2 regions of the Paracidovorax avenae ATCC 19860 genome follow, and region 2 is predicted to be linked to the other one. Evidence: riboswitches for the same ligand, from Rfam matches in the RefSeq annotation. Region 2 holds a riboswitch; the other holds the start of a gene.
The links. A riboswitch is a leader RNA that binds a small molecule or an ion and turns the genes downstream of it on or off. The one in region 2 is predicted to bind glycine.
Positions count from the first base shown of each region.

Region 1: another riboswitch for glycine. It lies ahead of ACAV_RS21880 (D-amino acid dehydrogenase); the one in region 2 lies ahead of gcvT (glycine cleavage system aminomethyltransferase GcvT).

Region 1 is NC_015138.1:5,029,306-5,039,021, forward strand. It holds gene ACAV_RS21840 (hypothetical protein) at 1-274, shown strand, start outside; gene ACAV_RS21845 (hypothetical protein) at 334-1,428, shown strand; gene ACAV_RS21850 (S24 family peptidase) at 1,469-2,173, opposite strand; gene ACAV_RS21855 (transcriptional regulator) at 2,262-2,516, shown strand; gene ACAV_RS21860 (YXWGXW repeat-containing protein) at 2,687-3,115, shown strand; gene ACAV_RS21865 (Bug family tripartite tricarboxylate transporter substrate binding protein) at 3,280-4,299, shown strand; gene ACAV_RS21870 (SidA/IucD/PvdA family monooxygenase) at 4,514-5,983, shown strand; gene ACAV_RS24265 (CMD domain-containing protein) at 6,030-7,220, shown strand; glycine riboswitch at 7,364-7,473, shown strand; gene ACAV_RS21880 (D-amino acid dehydrogenase) at 7,560-8,879, shown strand; gene ACAV_RS21885 (FIST signal transduction protein) at 8,895-9,716, opposite strand, start outside.
Region 2 is NC_015138.1:2,356,725-2,366,440, reverse strand. It holds gene ACAV_RS10470 (ABC transporter permease) at 1-256, shown strand, start outside; gene ACAV_RS10465 (ABC transporter ATP-binding protein) at 270-1,064, shown strand; gene ACAV_RS10460 (Lrp/AsnC family transcriptional regulator) at 1,156-1,614, opposite strand; glycine riboswitch at 1,855-1,953, shown strand; glycine riboswitch at 1,973-2,102, shown strand; gene gcvT (glycine cleavage system aminomethyltransferase GcvT) at 2,160-3,296, shown strand; gene gcvH (glycine cleavage system protein GcvH) at 3,406-3,780, shown strand; gene gcvP (aminomethyl-transferring glycine dehydrogenase) at 3,879-6,845, shown strand; gene ACAV_RS10440 (FKBP-type peptidyl-prolyl cis-trans isomerase) at 6,950-7,411, shown strand; gene ACAV_RS10435 (MerR family transcriptional regulator) at 7,426-8,451, shown strand; gene ACAV_RS10430 (MFS transporter) at 8,486-9,716, shown strand, end outside.

The DNA.
Region 1 (9,716 bases), 2.7 Mb from region 2:
GATCCCCATCCCGCCCATCAGGCTGCTCGTCACGGTGCTCGCGCTGCTCGCGCTCGTGGCGCTGGGCATGGCCGTCTCGCTGCTGCGCCACGCCTTCGCCGGCGTGCCCGAACCCCGTCCGCTGTCCACGGACACGAACGGCGTGCCCATCGAGGTCTTTCCGGGGCTGTCGGTGTCCCGCGGCCTGCCGCTGGCGCAAGTGCCCGCGGAGGACCAGACCATCGCCCTGCAGACCGTCAAGGAAATCTACTGGCTGCTCAGGCAGGCCGCATGACGTGCGCGAAAGCACGCCGCCCCGGTTTTCCCACCCCCCCCAAGAGAGAGAGGTTTCACGTGCCCATCACCATCGAAGACATCCTGCCGACCGGCGGCTACACCTCGGTCCTGCCGCTGAGCTACATGGTGCCGACCTTCTATCCCACGCCGCCCGGCAGCGTGGACTCCCGCTCGGGCGCGCCCCGCATCCGGCTGGACGATCCGGACCTGCAGGCGCGCGCCCAGCGCCTCGTCAACGTGCTGTTCTGGACGGCCACCACCCTCCAGAACGTGGAGGGCATGCAGGACGCCCGCACGCTGAAGGTGTTCATCGCCCCGGAGTTCTATTTCCGCAAGGCCTCCCGCGAAGAGTCCGCCGGCGACCGCTTCCTGCGGGACACCAGCTTCGGTTCCTATCCCGAAGATGCACGCTATGCGCTGGCCGAGATGCTCTACGCCGTGATCCAGGGCTCGACGCTGTTCCGCGACTGGGTCGTTGTCGCCGGCACGGTCTGCTCGGTGCTTCCGATGCAGGACGACCACCGGATGAACCTGCTCAACACCGCGATCATGCTGCGCGGCAGCCGCGCCCGCCTCGATGCCAGCGTGCCCTACATCCTCATGGAGAAGCACTACATCTCCCACATCGACGGCCCGCCCCAGGACTGGCACGCCAACCTCGACCCCACCACCACCTACAGCTTCCAGCTCAATCCGGACCAGAACCTGGACAACCTGGTTTTCTGGGACGAGATGGCGGTGGGCCTGGAGGTGTGCCTGGACCATGCCAAGCAGGTCGTGGCGAACGCCATGAACACCGTGGCGCAGACGCTGGGGCCGCAGGCCAGGGCCCTGGACCTGCAGCTGGTCACCTCCTGCGGCATGGCCATCGTCCCGCAGGCGGTGGCGGTGGCCGACGGCGCCCTCGTCATGCTCACCGACGGCATGTCGCACCTCCAGCACCTGCAGGAGCCGCTCTTCCAGATCGGCCGCTACGACGCCGCGACGAACACGACCCGGCTCATGGACCTCGCCAACTTCCAGTTCTCGGAACTTCCCGCGCACGAGGATTACCAGGTGGACTACCTGCGGGGCCTCTACACGAAAAAGCAGTTGCGCCAGGGCGTGTGGACGGCGAGGAGCGCCCTGCCGCTGCGAAGCGTTTCCAGTTGACGGGCTGGCGCCCCGCCGAGGCGGGGCGGCAGCGCGCGGCTCACAGCGTCTCGCTGTGCACGTGCACCACCCGCCCGACGAGCCGGGCAGAGGGTGCCGTGAGCTGCTTGCGCGGGAACCGCAGCGCGTTCTCCGCGGCCAGCCACCATGCACCGCTGTCGCGCACCACCCGCCGCACCAGGCAGGCGCCCTCGTAGTCCACCACGAACACCTGCCCGTCGGCCGGCGACGGCTCGCGGGTATCCACCGCCACCACGTCCCCGGGATGCAGTGACGGCTGCATGCTGTCGTCGCCCACCGCGACGGCGATCAGGTCGCGCGCGCGCAGGCTGCGGCGCTCCAGCCACTCGTGGGTAAGCGCGATGGTGCGCATGCCGCCGTCCGCCGTGCAGGCGGGTTCGGCGCCCTGCCGCGCGCCCAGGTCCTGCTGGCGGCGCACCTCCAGCACCAGCACGGCATCCATGCCCGCGCCGGTCTCCGCATCCGGATAGGCCGGGTCCCGCTCGCCCGCCTGCAGGGGCGCCTCTCCGTCCGCCTGGAACCAGGCGCGCATGCCGCGCAGCGTCTCGATCGCTCGCACCGTCTTGTCCGACACTGCGCGCGATCCCGACAGCATCTGCCGCACGAAAGCCCCGTCGCGGTACCCCAGCAGGCGCGCGAACGCGGTGACGTTGCCCGCCGTGAGATGGGCAATCGCCTCATCCAGGCGCTGGCGCCGATACAGTTGCAACGCGGTTTCGTCCATGGTGCGGAAAGTAGCACACGCTACGGTTGCTTTTGCTACTTTGCAAAAATAGAATCCAGAGCAATTGCTACTTTCCACGGGGCGGGACATGACGTTGCACGAATACCTCCAACAGCACGGCGCCCTGAGCGTCCGCCAGCTCCGGCTGCGCATGGCGCAGTACGGGTCGCCGATCAAGAGCGACGCGCAGATCCGGCAGTGGCAGCACGGCTACGCCCGGCGGATCCCCTCCCCGCTGAACTGCGTGGCCATCGAGCAGGCCACGGGCGGCCAGGTCACGCGCAAGGACCTGCGCCCGCACGACTGGGCCGCCATCTGGCCGGAGCTGGGCGCGGCGCGCTGACACCCGTGCGGACGAACGCGGGAAACACCTGCACACACCGCTTCGCACGGCGGCGACACCGGGGCGACACGGCGTTGACGCTCCGCGGCGAGCATGGGGCCATGGATGACCGGGACCACCGGGGCCGACCGGGCCCGGCACCGGGATTCCGAGCCTTTCAGGAGACTTCCATGACCCACCGCCAGGCCCTGTCCCTCTCCGCCGCCTCGCTCGCGCTGGCCGCCGCCATGGGCACGGTGACCACCGCCGCGCAGGCCGCCACCAGCGCCACCGTCATCGTGCAATCCGGTCCGCAGTACGTCGCGCCCGCGCCCGTGGTGCTGGAGCGCTGGTCCGCGCCGCCCCCGCCCCGCTATGAACGCGTGCCGCCGCCGCGCCGCGGCATGGTCTGGGAACAGGGCCACTGGGAATGGCGCGGCCGCGGCCACGTCTGGGTTCCGGGCCACTGGCTGCGCGCGCGGCCGGGCTATGTGTACCGCCAGCCGGGCTGGGTGCAGCAGGGCGGCCGCTGGGAGATGCGCCGTGGCGGGTGGGACCGCGACGGCGACGGCGTGCCCAACCGCTACGACCGCCGGCCCGACGATCCCTACCGGCGCTGATCCCCCTGCCGCCCGGCCGGCGCCGGGGGCCATACCCCATAACCATATGGGCGGGCGGGCATGAAGCCTTGCCCACAATGGCGCATTCCTTGCTTCCCACCGGACCGCCCCACCCGGGCGGCCCTGTCCGGGCAGGGATCCTGTTCTTTCCTGGGACCCTTCGCATGCGCCGTCTTTCCGATTCCTTCTCCTGGCTGGGTGCCGCCGCGCTCGCCGCCGCGGCCCTGGCCGCCGCCTCCCCCGCCCTCGCGGCGGATCCGCACGGCGCCGCCGACTGGCCGCGCCAGCCCGTCACGCTCATCATGGGCTTCCCGGCCGGCTCGGGCGTGGACGTGGTGGCCCGCTCCGTGCAGGAGCCGCTCAGCCAGAAGCTGGGCCAGCCGGTCATCATCGACTACAAGTCCGGCGCCGCGGGCAACATCGCCAGCGAGTACGTCGCCCGCGCGAAGCCGGACGGCTACACGCTGGCCTTCGGCACCGCGGCCACGCACGGCAGCAATGCCGCGCTCTACAAGACGCTGCCTTTCGACGTGGAGGCCGACTTCGTGCCCGTGGGCACGCTCATCGACGTGTCCAACGTGCTCACCGTGAACCCGAACGTGATCGACGCGAAGACGCTGCAGGAATTCGTCGACATCGTGAAGGCCAATCCCGGCAAGTACAACTACGCCTCCACCGGCAACGGCGCCGGCACCCACATGGCGTTCGCCGAATTCAACGCGCGCCTGGGCCTGAACATGGTGCACGTGCCCTACAAGGGCGGCCCGGAGGCCATCACGTCGGTGGTGCGCGGCGAGACCTGCTGCATCATGAACCAGGTGCAGACCGTGCTGCCGCACTACAAGGCCGGCAAGGTGCGCCTGCTGGGCGTGACCACCGCGAAGCCCGTGGCCGCCGTGAAGGAGGTTCCCAGCATCGCATCGAGCGGGCTGCCCGGCACCCAGGGCTTCGACAGCTCCATCTGGTTCGGCATCTTCGCGCCCAAGGGCACGGACCCGGCCATCGTGCGCAAGCTCAACACCGCGCTGCGCGAGGTGCTGGAACAGCCCGAGGTGCGCCAGCGCTTCGAGTCGCAGGGCAACACGGTGCGCATCGAGACGCCGGAGCAGTTCGCCCAGACCGTGCACAAGGACCGGGCCAAGTGGGCGCAGGTGGTGAAGGACGCGAAAATCAGCGTGGACTAGAGGACAACCCCCTGAGCGGCTTCGCCGCTCCCCCCTTCTCTCGTGGCGCTGCGCGCCTCGGGAAGGGGGGCACCCCCAGCGGCCTGGCGGAGCCAGTTCCGCGGGGGTCGCTGGCTTTGGGCCGCGCCGGTTTCAGGCGCCGTGACGAAGCCGGCCCGGCATTGCCATCGCATCCCATCGCACTACCTGCTCTGCTACTGCATCGATCTTTTCCATGGCTATCTCCTCCCCTCTGGGCGCGGCCGGGCTGGCTGCTCTTGAACAGCGGCTGCAGCACGATCTGCTGACCCTCAACTGGCGCGCGAAGGCCTGGCTGCCGCAGCGCACGCACGCGGGCCGGCCGGTCATCGACGTGCTCATCATCGGCGCCGGCCAGGCGGGGCTGGCGGCCAGCATGGCGCTGGCGCAGCAGGGCATCCCTGCGGTGCTGCTGGACCGCGCGCCGGAGGACCACGAAGGGCCCTGGGCCACCACGGCGCGCATGGAAACGCTGCGCTCGCCCAAGGAGCTGACGGGCCCGGCGCTGGGCGTGCCTTCGCTCACCTTCCGTGCGTGGTTCGAGGCCCAGTGGGGCGACGACGCCTGGGCCGCGCTCGACAAGATCCCGCGGCTGCAGTGGATGGACTACCTGCGCTGGTACCGGCGCGTCACCCGGGCCGACGTGCGCAACGGCCATGCGGTCACCGCCGTGCGGCCGCGCGGCGACGGGCTGGTGGAGGTGGACGTGCAGGCGCAGGGCCAGGCCACGACCTGGTTCGCGCGCCGCGTGGTGCTGGCCACCGGCCGCGACGGCCTGGGCGGGCCGCAGATCCCGGCTTTCATGCAGGGGGTCGGCCGCGGCCGCTGGGCGCATTCGTCCGATGTGCTGGACTACGCCACGCTGCGCGGCCTGCGCGTGGGCGTGGTGGGCGCCGGCTCGTCGGCCATGGACAGCGCCGCCACGGCGCTGGAATCCGGTGCCGCCAGCGTGGACCTGCTGGTGCGCCGCCCCGACCTGCCCCGCATCAACAAGTCCAAGGGCTCGGGCGTGCCCGGCCTCACGCACGGCCACCACGACCTGCCGGACGCCTGGAAGTGGCGCATCCGCCACTACATCAACACCACGCAGGTGCCGCCGCCGCACGGCAGCACGCTGCGCGTCTCGCGCCACCCCAACGCCTTCTTCCACTTGGGCTGCCCGGTGCAGGGCGTGCGGGAGAACCCGGCCGACGGCGCGCTGCATGTCGCCACGCCGCACGGCACCTTCGCCTTCGACTTCCTGATCGTCTCGACCGGTTTCGCCATCGACTGGGCGCAGAAGCCCGAGTTCGCGGCCATCGCTCCCCACGTGCGCACCTGGGGCACGCGCTACACCCCGCCGCCGGGCGACGAAGACCAGGAACTGGCCGACTCGCCCGACCTGGGCCCCGTGTTCGAGTTCCGGGAGAAGTTGCCCGGTGACTGCCCCGGCCTGGAGCGCGTGCACTGCTTCTGCTATCCAGCCGCGCTGTCGCACGGCACCGTCTCGGGCGACATCCCTGCCATCAGCGACGGCGCGCGCCGGCTGGCCACCGGCCTTGCCAGCCTGTTCTACCGCGAGGATGTGGATTACCACTTCGGCGTGCTGCAGGCCTATGCCGAGCCCGAACTGCTGGGCGACGAATGGACGCCCGCGGACACCGCCCGGCGCGTCCTGCCCGGCTGACCTGCCGCCCCCGCCCTCTCTTCCTGCCCACTGCAACGGATTGCCAATGACCGACACCGCCGCTACCACCACCGCATCCCGCGACACCATCGACCACATCGCCGGCCTCGTGCCCGGCAGCGCGGCCCATGCCGTGCGCCACCAGCGCGACAAGGTCGCCACGGCCACGCAGGGCTGCGAAGACGCCCTCTTCGGCCCCGGCCTGCCCGGCGGCCTCACGCAGGCCGAGCGCCTGGCCGTGGCGCACGACATCGCCCGCGTGAGCGGCCTGCCCGCGCTGGCGGCGCACTACCGCGCGGCCCTCCAGCCCCTGCATCCCCCGCCGGCCGTGCAGGCGCTCGTCGATGCGCCCGACGCCGCGATCGCGGACGCCCGCCTGCAGGCCATCGTGCATTTCGCGCGCACGCTCGCCACGCACCCCGCCGAAAGCGACCAGGCCGCCCTGCAGGCCCTGCCCGCCGCGGGCCTCCCGGTGCCGGACACGGTGCTGCTCGCCCAGCTGATCGGCTTCGTCACCTACCAGTTGCGCGTGGTGGCCGGCGTGGCCGCGCTGGCGCAACTGGGCGAGACAGGCGCCGCGCCGGCCGCTACCGCAGCGCAACCGGCGGACGCCGCCCCCTTCGTCCATCCCGCCAACCTGCCCGCGCCCGGCGAGCCGCTGCGCGTGAACGGCTACACCAGCGAAACGCTGGACTGGAAAGCCTGGCTGCCCGTGCTCGATCCCGCCACGGCCACCCCCGAGCAGAACGCAGTGCTCGACCTCAGCCATCCCAAGGCCCGCACGTCGGACTTCTACCTGCTGCTGGCGCACCAGCCCCGCGTGCTGTCCGAGCGCTCGCAGGCCTTCAACGCCATCATGTACGCGCCGGGCGGCCTCGCCCGCGCCGAGCGCGAAGTCGCCAGCACCGTGGTCTCGCGCGTGAACGGCTGCGTGTACTGCGCCTCCGTGCACGCCCAGCGCTTCGAGCAACTGGCCAAGCGCAACGACGTGATGGCGCAGATCTTCCAGGAACCCGACACCGCCGGCACCAATGCGCGCGAACGCGCCATCGTGCAGGCCAGCGCCGCGCTCACGCGCACGCCCGGCACGTTCGGCGCGCAGCACCTGCAGCCGCTGCGCGACGCCGGCCTGTCCGACCTCGAGATCCTGGACGCTCTGCACGCCGCCGCCCTGTTCGCCTGGGCCAACCGGCTGATGCTGAACCTGGGCGAAGCCGTCTTCCCGCAGGCCGGCTGAACCCGCGGCCGCGCCGGACGCTATGCGCGGCGCGGTTTCGCTGCTACGATCCGCCCCGCAGGAGAGCGAACGGCCCGGCCCGGCTGGCGTTCCACCGAAGGCGCAAACTCCCATACACGCTCAGGTACCGTACTGCACACCATCGAATGCCGTCTGGAGAGCCGCCACAGCCTGTGGCGCACCGAAGGAGCAAGCCCTGCGCCGTGTTGGCCGCGGGGTGAATCTCTCAGGTACCAAGGACAGGGGGAGCGGCAGCCGGGCCACGCGCCTGCTGCACGCTATCGACCCATAGCTGCCTGCACGCGCACGCCCGGCGCTTCACCCTCGAAAGGTTTGAAGATGCGCGTGATCGTCCTCGGCGCCGGCTTGCTCGGCACCACCTCCGCCTATTTCCTCCAGCAGCTCGGCCACGAAGTGACCGTGATCGACCGCCAGGCCACGCCCGGCGCGGAAACCAGCTTCGCCAACGGCGGCCAGATCTCAGTGAGCCACGCCGAGCCGTGGGCCAACCCGGGTGCCCCGCTCAAGCTGCTGCAATGGCTGGGCCGGGAAGATGCGCCGCTGCTCTTCCGCCTGCGCTCCGACATGCGCCAGTGGCTCTGGGGCCTGCAGTTCCTGCGCGAATGCACGCCGGCGCGCACGCGCCACAACATCGAGCAGATCGTGCGCCTGGGCACCTACAGCCGCGAAACGCTGCAGCAGCTGCGCCGCGACACCGGCATCCAGTACGACCAGCGAGCGCAGGGCATCCTGCACTTCTACACCAGCCGCAAGGAATTCGACGGAGCGCTCGCACCGGCCGAGCAGATGCGCCAGCTCGGCTGCGAACGCCGCGTGGTGAGCGCCGACGAGGCCGTGCGCATCGAACCGGCCCTGGCTTCCATCCGCTCCCAGCTGGCGGGCGCCACCTACACCGATGCCGACGAATCCGGCGACGCCAATGCCTTCACGCGCGCGCTGGCCCAGCGGGCCGAACAGGCCGGCGTGCGCTTTCGCATGGGCTGCCACATCACGGCGCTGCGCACTGCGGCCGGGGCCATCGACCACGTGGAGATCACCGACGCGGAAGGCCGCTTCGAGCGCGTGCGCGGCGATGCCTACGTGCTGGCCATGGGCTCGTTCAGCCCGCTGCTGGCCGAGCCGCTGGGCCTGCGCCTGCCCATCTATCCGGCCAAGGGCTATTCGGTGACGCTGCCCGTGCGCGATGCCTCCGCCGCCTACGAGGTCAGCCTGACGGACGACGAATACAAGCTGGTCTTCTCGCGTTACACCCGCGCGGCCCGGGACGGCCAGCCGGCGCGCGACGTGATGCGCATCGCCGGCACCGCGGAACTCAACGGCTACGGCCGCGACCTCCACCCGGTGCGCTGCGAGGCCATCGTGAAGCGCGTGGAGCAATTGTTCCCCGGCGCGGGCGACACCTCGCAGGCACAGTTCTGGTCGGGCCTGCGCCCGGCCACGCCGAGCAACGTGCCGCTCATCGGCCGCACGAAGCTGCCCAACCTGTTCCTCAACACCGGCCACGGCACGCTGGGCTGGACGCATGCCTGCGGCTCGGGCCGCGCCATCGCCAGCATCGTGAGCGGGATCGTGCCCGAGGTGGATTTCGCCTTCACGGGCATGCCGCGGGGCCGCACCGCCGTACCGGCGCTGGCCTGAGCACCCGGGCGCGGCCTAAGCTTCGCCCGGGCCCGCGCAGGTGAACACGGTCAGCACGCCGGTGTAGCCGTAGAGCCGGTGGTGGGCGATCTCTCCGCCCGCGAAGAACCCCACCAGCGGCACGTCGCCCAGGGCGTGCCGCACGATCTGCATTTCGGCGCCGGGCCCGCCGAAGTGCGGCCCGCCCCGGCCCGAGCAGCTCACGTAGATGGCTCCCATGATCGTGCGCTCGGGCATGCCCCCGGTGGCATGGTCCAGCGCGCGCATCAGCGCCGCGCGTTCGCCCGCATGCGACGGCGGCGGGGCGGCCGCGGGCTCCTGCGGCTCCGGCGCCAGCTCCTCGCGGATCTCGGCGCAGATGCGCATCAGGTCGGCGCGCGCCGCCGCCACGTTGCGCTGGCAGAACGCGAGCCGCATGCCCTCCTCCACCTTGTCGGCGAGCGCCACGCCATGCCGCATCGGATCCAGCCCGACGAGATGCCGCACGCGCACGTCCGTGCCGAAATGGCCCGTGCGCCCCATGGGCTGCGAGCCCTCGTCCACCAGGCCCGCCAGCGTCGCGTGCAGGGCGCGCAGCGCGGGCTGTGGATCGCCTTCCAGGGTGATGCCCAGCGTGCCCAGCAGCACGTCCAGCGCGGGCTCGCCGTCGAGCGCGAGCACCACGTTGTCCTGCGCGCGCGTGATCTGCGCGAACGGGCCGACCGGCTGGCATCCCTGGGTCACGCGCGACAGCATGCCCACGCCGCTGCCGAACGCCACGCCCGACAGACCGCCGCCGAACACGCCCCGCGCCGCGCCCTGGCCCGCGATGTTGCCGTTGCCGCCCACCGCGAACTG
Region 2 (9,716 bases):
GATGGGCATCGGCACCATCGTGATCGGGCTGGCGGCGGTGATCGTGGGCGAGAGCCTCCTGCCCTCGCGGCGGCTGGCCTGGGCCACGCTGGCGGTGATCGTGGGCGCGATCGTGTACCGCTTCTTCATCGCGGCGGCGCTCAACAGCGATTTCATCGGCCTGAAGGCGCAGGACCTGAACCTCGTCACGGCCGTGCTGGTGACCATCGCGCTGGTGATCCCGCAGCTGCGGCGCAAGCGGGCCTCGCGCCGTTGAAAGGACACGCACCATGCTGAGCGCACAAGACCTGCACATCACCTTCAACCCCGGCACACCGATCGAGACGCGCGCGCTGCGCGGCATGTCACTGGACATCCCGGCCGGGCAGTTCGTCACCGTCATCGGCTCCAACGGGGCCGGCAAATCCACCTTCCTCAACGCCATCTCGGGCGACCTGGGCGTGGACGCGGGCCGCATCGCCATCGACGGCGAGGACGTCACGCGCCTGCCCGTGTGGGAGCGCGCGCCGCGCGTGGCGCGCGTCTTCCAGGACCCCATGGCCGGCACCTGCGAAGACCTCACCATCGAGGAGAACATGGCGCTGGCCCGCCAGCGCGGCGCGGGCCGGGGCCTGCGCGGCGCCGTGAAGGCGACCGACCGCGCCCTCTTCCGCGAGCGGCTCGCCACGCTGGGCCTGGGGCTGGAGAACCGCCTGGCGGACCGCATCGGCCTGCTCTCGGGCGGGCAGCGGCAGGCCGTGAGCCTGCTCATGGCCGCGCTGCAGCCCTCGCGCATCCTGCTGCTGGACGAACACACCGCCGCCCTCGACCCGCGCACGGCCGACTTCGTGCTGCAGCTCACCGCGCGCATCGTGGCCGAGAGCCGGCTCACGGCGATGATGGTCACGCACAGCATGCGGCAGGCGCTGGACGTGGGCGACCGCACGGTGATGCTGCACCAGGGCCAGGTGGTGCTGGACGTGTCGGGCGAGGAGCGCAGCCGCCTGGACGTGCCCGACCTGCTGCGCATGTTCGAGACCGTGCGCGGCGAGAAGCTGGCGGACGACGCGCTGCTGCTCGGCTGAACTCGTCCACCGCCAGATGCTACTTATTTAATAGCGAACAACATAGCAAATACGGCGACATGGAGCATCCCCGGCTCCCAAAAGGCCCGATTCAGTCCGTGCGCAGCGGCAGATCGGCCTTCTTGAGCGTGCGCAGCACGAAGCTGGAGCGGCTGTGGCGAATGCCCTTGATGCGGTAGAGCTTCTCGCGCAGCAGGCGCTCGTAGTCGCGCGTGTCCTTGACCACCACGCGCAGCAGGTAGTCGTAGTCGCCGGAGACGAGGTGCGCCTCGATCACCTCGGGAATGCTCGCGAGCGTTTCGCCGAACTTCTCCAGGGTGTTGTCGGAATGGCTGTCGAGCGTGACCTGCACGAGCACGGTATCGGCCAGGTCGAGCGCCTGGGCGTTGAGGCGCACGGTGTAGCCCTCGATCACGCCGGCCTCTTCCATCTTGCGGATGCGGCCCCAGCACGGCGATGGGCTCAGGCCCACGGCCTGCCCGATTTCCTGCAGGCTCGCGCGCGCGTCGGCCTGCAGGACGGCCAGGATTCTTCGGTCGATGCGGTCCATGGATGCATTGTGCGCGTGGCCGCGCGGCGGCAGAAGAATTTTCTGCAGCAGCGCCCATTCCCCGCAAATTCAAAAAATCCATCGGCGCCCCGCCCCGCATACTTTCCGCCACGGGACGCCCTTACCCGGGCGCACGCAACGGGCAAGGCCCCGGCCGGTTACCGCCGGCCGGGGTGCTTGGCACCAGGATCGGAAAACATCCGCGCGAACGACCCCGCCCCCCGCGCGCTGCCGTTAGAATCCGCCCCGTCAGGAGAGAGCGCCGCGCCCGCAACGGGCCGCCGGCGCCGCCGAAGGCGCAGGGGATTCCCGAACGCTCAGGCAAAAGGACTGGCAAGGCGCCCGCAGGGATGCGGGCGTTCCCCCGGCTGGAGAGAGGCCCGCCCCGTGCGGGTCCACCGAAGGAGCAAGCCCCACCCGGGCGCCGCGATGTCCGCGAGCGCCCAGGCGGCGTGAATCTCTCAGGTAAAGCGGACAGCGGGCAGATCGCGTGGCGCACCGATGGCGCCGCGCGTGCCCCATTGCCCTTGCCCGAAAGCCCGCCCATGTCCGCCGACGCCTCCCCCTCCGCCCTGCTTTCCACGCCCCTGCACGCGCTGCATCTCGAACTCGGCGCCCGCATGGTGCCCTTCGCGGGCTATTCCATGCCCGTGCAGTACCCCGCCGGCCTGATGGCCGAGCACCTGCACACGCGGCAGGCCGCCGGGCTGTTCGACGTCTCGCACATGGGCCAGCTGCGCCTCGTGGGCGCCGACGCCGCCGCCGCGTTCGAGACCCTGGTGCCCGTGGACGTGATCGGCCTCGGCGTCGGAAAACAACGCTACGGCCTGTTGCTGAACGACGCGGGCGGCATCATCGACGACCTGATGTTCGTGAACCGGGGCGACGACCTGTTCGTGATCGTCAACGGCGCCTGCAAGGCCGGCGACATCGCCCACATCCAGGCGCGCATCGGCCACCGCTGCGAGGTGGTGCCGATGCCCGAGCAGGCCCTGCTGGCGCTGCAGGGCCCGCAGGCCGCCGCGGCGCTGGCACGCCTCGCGCCCGCCACCGCCGCGCTGGTGTTCATGACCGGCGGGCGCTTCGAGATCGCCGGCTGCGACTGCTTCGTGACCCGCAGCGGCTACACGGGCGAGGACGGTTTCGAGATCTCCGTGCCCGCCTCCCAGGCCGAGGCGCTGGCCCGCGCGCTGCTGGCCCAGCCCGAGGTGAAGCCCATCGGCCTGGGCGCGCGCAATTCCCTCAGGCTCGAAGCGGGCCTGTGCCTCTACGGCAACGACATCGACACCACCACCACACCGCCCGAGGCCGCGCTGAACTGGGCCATCCAGAAGGTGCGCCGCACGGGCGGCGCGCGCGCGGGGGGCTTTCCCGGCGCGGACCAGGTGCTGGCGCAGATCGACGACCCGGCCCGGCTCGCGCGCCGCCGCGTGGGCCTCGTCGCCCGCGAGCGCGTGCCGGTGCGCGAGCACACGGCCCTGCAGAGCCCCGAGGGCGCGGCCATCGGCGAGGTGACCAGCGGCCTGCTGGGCCCGAGCGTGAACCAGCCCATCGCGATGGGCTACGTCGCCCCGGCGTTCGCCGAACTCGGCACCGTGGTGCACGCCATCGTGCGCGGCAAGGCCGTGCCGATGGAAGTGTGCGCCCTGCCCTTCCTGCCGCCGCGCTACCACCGCGGCTGAAAAAGGCCGCGGCCCGCGGCTACAGTCGCCATTCCCTGCCGAGGGATTTCTTTTCTTCCCTGTTTTCGTCCGCCCCGGCGGACACCCACTTTCTCATCCAGGAGCCCCCATGACCATCCAGTATTCCCGCGACCACGAGTGGATCAACGCCGCCGATGCCGGCGCCGCCGTCGTCGGCATCACCGTCCATGCGCAGGACGCGCTGGGCGACGTGGTGTTCGTCGATCTGCCCGAGGTGGGCAAGACCTTCGCGCAGGGCGAGGTGGCCGGCGTCGTCGAATCGGTGAAGGCCGCCGCCGACGTGTACATGCCCGTGTCCGGCGAGATCGTGGAGGTGAACGAGGAGCTGCGCGCCGACCCCGCGCTCGCCAACTCCGACCCGCTGGGCGCGGGCTGGTTCTTCAAGGTGCGCCTCTCCGATCCGTCGCAGCTCGCATCGCTGATGGACGAGACGACCTACACCGAGTTCGCCAAGAACAGCTGAGCCCCGCGCCGGTGCGCGGCGCTCCGCCCGACGCCGCGCACCCTTTTCCTTTTTCCTTTTTCCTTTCCCTTCCCCGCCCGCTGAACGGGACCCTCCCCATGCCGACGCCCACCTTCCCGCCGCTTGGCGCGCTTGAAAACGCCGCCGAATTCCAGCCCCGCCACATCGGCATCGATGCCGCGGACGAACAGCGCATGCTCTCGGCCATCGGCGAGGCCTCGCGCGCGGCGCTGGTGGAGAGCATCGTGCCGCGCTCCATCGCCCGCACTGCGCCGATGGAGTTGCCGCCCGCCACGACCGAGGCGGTGGCGCTCGCGGAACTCAAGGCCATCGCCTCGAAGAACCGCGTGCTGCGCAGCTTCATCGGCCAGGGTTACTACGGCACGCACACGCCGGGCGTGATCCTGCGCAACATCCTGGAAAACCCCGCCTGGTACACCGCCTACACGCCCTACCAGGCCGAGATCTCGCAGGGCCGCATGGAGGCCCTGGTCAACTTCCAGACGATGGTGTGCGACCTCACGGGCATGCCCATCGCCAACGCCTCGATGCTGGACGAAGCCACGGCCGCGGCCGAGGCCATGACACTCGCCAAGCGCTCCGTCAAGTCGAAGAGCCAGACGCTCGTCGTCTCGGGCGACACGCATCCGCAGACCATCGAGGTGATCCGCACGCGTGCCGAACCCCTGGGCATCACGGTGGTGGTGGCGGACTCCGAGGCCGAATGGAACGCCGCGATCGAGGGCGACTTCTTCGCCGCCGTGATCCAGTACCCTGCCAGCAGCGGCTGGCTCGCCGACTGGAGCGCCGACGTGGAGAAGATCCACGCGAAGCAGGCTGCCGCGATCGTGTGCGCCGATCTGCTGGCGCTCACGCTGCTGGTGCCGCCCGGCGAATGGGGCGCGGACATCGTCGTGGGCAGCACGCAGCGCTTCGGCATGCCGATGGGCGCGGGTGGCCCGCATGCCGCCTTCATGGCCTGCCGCGACGACTTCAAGCGCTCGCTGCCCGGCCGCCTCGTGGGCGTGAGCGTGGACGCGCACGGCCAGCCGGCCTACCGCCTCGCGCTGCAGACGCGCGAGCAGCACATCCGCCGCGAGAAGGCCACCTCCAACATCTGCACGGCGCAGGTGCTGCCGGCGGTGATCGCCAGCATGTATGCCGTCTACCACGGGCCCGAAGGCCTCAAGCGCATCGCACAGCGCGTGGCGAGCTTCACGGCCATCCTGGCCAAGGGCCTCGTGGCGCTCGGCCATACCGCGCACCACCACGAGTCGGCCTTCGACACGCTGTGCCTGCACACGAAAGAGCAGACCGGCGCGCTGCTGGCGCGCGCCGTGGAGCGCGGCGCCAACCTGCGCGTGGCCTGGAACGACTACCTCTGCATCTCGCTCGACGAAACCACGACCCGGGCCGACATCGAACTGCTCTGGTCGATCTTCGCCACCGACGGGCAGGCCCTGCCCCGCATCGAGGATTTCGCGGATGGCGTGAACCCGCTGATCCCTGCAGAACTGCTTCGCAAGAGCGCCTTCCTCACGCACCCGGTGTTCAACACCCACCATTCCGAGACGGGCATGCTGCGCTACATCCGCCAGCTCTCGGACAAGGACCTGGCGCTCGACCGCAGCATGATCCCGCTGGGCAGCTGCACCATGAAGCTGAACGCCACGAGCGAGATGATCCCGATCACCTGGCCGGAATTCGCGCAGGTGCACCCGTTCGCGCCCGCCGACCAGCTGGAAGGCTACCGCCAGCTCGACGAGCAACTGCGCGCCTGGCTCTGCCAGGCCACGGGCTACGCCGGCATCAGCCTGCAGCCCAACGCCGGGTCGCAGGGCGAATACGCGGGCCTGCTGGCCATCCGTGCCTACCATGCGGCGCAGGGCCAGGGCCACCGCAACATCTGCCTGATCCCGAGCAGCGCGCACGGCACCAACCCGGCCAGCGCCCAGATGGTGGGCATGCAGGTGGTGGTGACGGCCTGCGATGCGAACGGCAACGTCGACATGGACGACCTGCGCGCCAAGTGCGAGCAGCATGCCGAGAAGCTCGCCTGCGTGATGATCACCTACCCCAGCACGCACGGCGTGTTCGAGACGCAGGTGAAGGAACTCTGCCAGCTCGTGCACCGCCACGGCGGCCGCGTGTACGTGGACGGCGCCAACATGAACGCCATGGTGGGCGTGGCCGCGCCCGGCGCCTTCGGCGGCGACGTGAGCCACCTGAACCTGCACAAGACCTTCTGCATCCCGCACGGCGGCGGCGGCCCCGGCGTCGGCCCCGTCTGCGTGGTGGAAGACCTCGTGCCCTACCTGCCGGGCCATGCCACTGCTGGCGCACAAGGTGCGCTTGAGCCAGCGCCGGGCCGCCCCAAGCTGGCGAAGGCCCCCCTGGGGGGCAGCGAACCACACGCAGTGGGTAGCGTGGGGGCTGTCAGTGCCGCCCCGCTGGGCAATGCCGCGGTGCTGCCGATCAGTTGGATGTACATCCGCATGATGGGCCCGGACGGCCTGCGCGCCGCCACCGAGACGGCCATCCTCTCGGCCAACTACATCAGCGCGCGCCTGAAGGACCACTATCCCACGCTGTACGCGAGCGCCAACGGCCATGTGGCGCACGAGTGCATCCTGGACCTGCGCGGCTTCAAGGAGACCAGCGGCGTGATGGCCGAGGACGTCGCCAAGCGGCTGATCGACTACGGCTTCCACGCGCCCACGCTCTCCTTCCCCGTGCCCAACACGCTCATGGTGGAGCCCACCGAAAGCGAGACGCTGGCCGAGCTGGACCGCTTCATCGACGCGATGATCGCCATCCGCGGCGAGATCCGCCGCATCGAGCAGGGCGAGTGGCCGCAGGACGACAACCCGCTCAAGAACGCGCCCCACACCGCGCACAGCCTGCTGGGCGGCGAGTGGACGCATCCCTACCCGCGCGAGGCGGCGGCCTATCCGGTCGCGGCGCTGCGGCAGGCCAAGTACTGGTCGCCCGTGGGCCGGGTGGACAACGTCTACGGCGACCGCAACCTGTTCTGCAGCTGCGTGCCGGTGTCCGACTTCGCGTGAGCCAGAGCCGGAGCCAGAGCGTGGACCGTGCCTGTGCACGCCGGCAGCGATGCCCGGCGGCGCAGGCCGGCTACCATCGCGTCTTTTGACCGGAGACCCGAACCGTGAAGAAGACCTTCCTGCCCGCTCTCGCCGCCGTCCTGCTGGCCGGTACCGCCTGCGCACAGAAGCCGACCGCCGCCCCTGCCGCACCCGCTGCACCCGCCGCTTCGGCCGCTGCCGCACCGGCACCCGTCACCACCGCCAGCGGCCTGGTGTACGAGTCGATCAAGGAAGGCACGGGCGAATCGCCCAAGGCCACGGACGTGGTGAAGGTGCACTACCGCGGCACGTTCCTGGACGGCAAGGAGTTCGACAGCTCCTACAAGCGCGGCGAGCCCACCGAATTCCCGCTCAACCGCGTGATCCCCTGCTGGACCGAAGGCGTGCAGCGCATGAAGCCGGGCGGCAAGGCCCGCCTCACCTGCCCGCCCGCCATCGCCTACGGTGCGGCCGGCGCCGGCGGCGTGATTCCGCCCAATGCCACGCTGCGCTTCGAGGTCGAACTGGTCTCCGTGCGCCGCTGAGCGGAGCGCGTGCCATGCAGCGGCTGCGGGTGGGCGAGCTGGCCCGGCGCACCGGCCTGACGGTGCGCGCGCTGCACCATTACGACGAGATCGGGCTGCTGCGGCCCTCCGCGCGCTCGGAATCCGGCTACCGCCTCTACAGCGAGGCGGACGTGCAGCGGCTGCATGCCATCCAGACCCTGCGCCACCTCGGCCTGGCGCTCGGCGACATCGCAGGCCTGCTGCAGGGCGGGGGTCCGGACCCTGAGTCCATCATCGCGCAGCAGATCCAGGCGCTGGACCGGCAGATCACCCAGGCCACCGAGCTGCGCGGCCGGCTGACCCTGTTGCGCAACGGGCTGGTGGCCGGCCCTGCGCCCGGCATGGGGGACTGGCTGGAGACGCTGGCCCTGATGGGCACGTACGGCAAGTATTTCAGCGCCGCCGAGCTCCAGAAGATCTTCGGCAACTGGAAACGCATCGAGGCCGACTGGACCGTGGTACGCGACCTCGTGCGCGCCGCGATGGACCGCGGCCTGCCGCCCCAGGATCCGGAGGTGCAGCGGCTGGCCTACCGATGGATGGGGCTGATGCTGCACTGGATGGACGGCGACATGGCGCTGCTGGACCGCTGGGGCCACATGTTCCGCACCGAGCCGGGCACCCAGGGCCGCAACCATGCGCCTTCCGGCGACATGATCGCCTACATCGAATCCGCCATCCAGTTGCGCGTGGCGCTGCTCACCCGCTACATCGACCTGCCGGACCTGTACCGCCTGGGGCACGTTCCCTACACGGACTGGGCGGCGCTCGATGCGCAAGTGCAGGCCCTGGTCGCACGGCAGGTACCGCCGGACAGCGCTGAGGCCCGGGCCGCGTGCCGTCGCTGGAGCGAGCTGCTGGACACTCTGACATGCCGGGACCCGGAATTGCGGCGCAGGCTGCTCACGGCCGCGGCCAGCGAGCCCCTGCTGCGCGCGGGCACCCCCTTGAGCGAGGTGGCGCGCGCCTACCTGGAATCCGCGCAGGCATTCGCACAACAGGCGCCAGGGCCCGCTTGACCCTCACGCAACGTGAGGCTTCACAGTCGGGGCCATGGCTACTGAATCGAATTCCCCATCCTCCGCGCCCCTGCCGCCCGGCACGCCGCTGTCGCGCAACGCCGGCTTCCGCTGGCTCACGGCCAGCTCGGCGCTGTCCTTGCTGGGTGACCAGTTCTCGCTGATCGCCATGCCCTGGCTGGTGCTGCAGACCACGGACGACACGCGCGTGCTGGGCACCGTGCTGGCCCTCATGAGCGTGCCCCGCGCCGTCTTCATCCTCGTGGGCGGTGCCATCGTGGACCGGCATTCGCCGCTGCGGGTGCTGCGCCTGACGCGCTGGCTGAACGCCGCGCTGACCGGGCTGCTGGCCGCACTGGTACTGGCAGGCCACTGCCCGCTCTGGGCGCTCTACGCGCTGTCGCTGGCGCTCGGTATCTCCACCGCGTTCAGCATCCCGGCCGCTACCTCCATCACGCCGCGCGTGGTGGGCCGGGCGCAGTTGCATGCGGCCAACAGCATCGGCATGGGATTGCGGCAGGTCGGCATGTCCGTGGGCCCGCTGCTCGCCGGCCTGCTGATCGCGGGCTTCGGCGGCGCGGGCACGAAGGCGGCGGACCGCACGGGGATCGGCTTCGCCTTCGCGGTGGACGCGCTCAGCTTCGTGGTGTCCGCATGGATGCTCGGCCGGGTGCGGCTGCATGCACCCGCGCCTGGAGCGGTTCCGGGCGGGGGCGCGGTGCTGGCGGCCGTCGCCCAGGGTCTTTCCCATGCCTGGCGCGACCGGCCGCTGCGCACCTGCTTCCTGTACTGGGGGCTGCTGTCGATCCTGGTGATGGGACCGACGCAGATCGCCCTGCCCGTGCTCACCCACGGCCAGCCGCAGCTCGGCGCCGCCGCGTTCGGCATCCTGGTGGGCATGCACGGCGCGGGCACGCTGGCGGGCATGGTGGCAGCGGGCGCGCTTCCGCGCCTGCGGCTCGTCAACCTGGGCACCACCCTGCTGGCGGTGGATGCCGTGGCGGGCCTGCTGATCGCGCCGCTGGGAAGCATCTCGGCAGTCTGGCAGGGGGCTCTGCTCCTGGGCAGCGTGGGCCTGCTGGGCGGTTTCATGCAGGTCGGATTGTTCACGTGGATCCAGCAGCGCGTGCCGCCCGCGCTCCTCGGGCGCACCATGGGCCTGTTCATGTTCATTTTCATGGGCCTGCAGCCGGTGGCCGCGGCGGCGACGGGCTGGCTGCTGCAGGTCGTGCCGCCGGGCCGGCTCTTCCTGCTCTGCGGCGGCA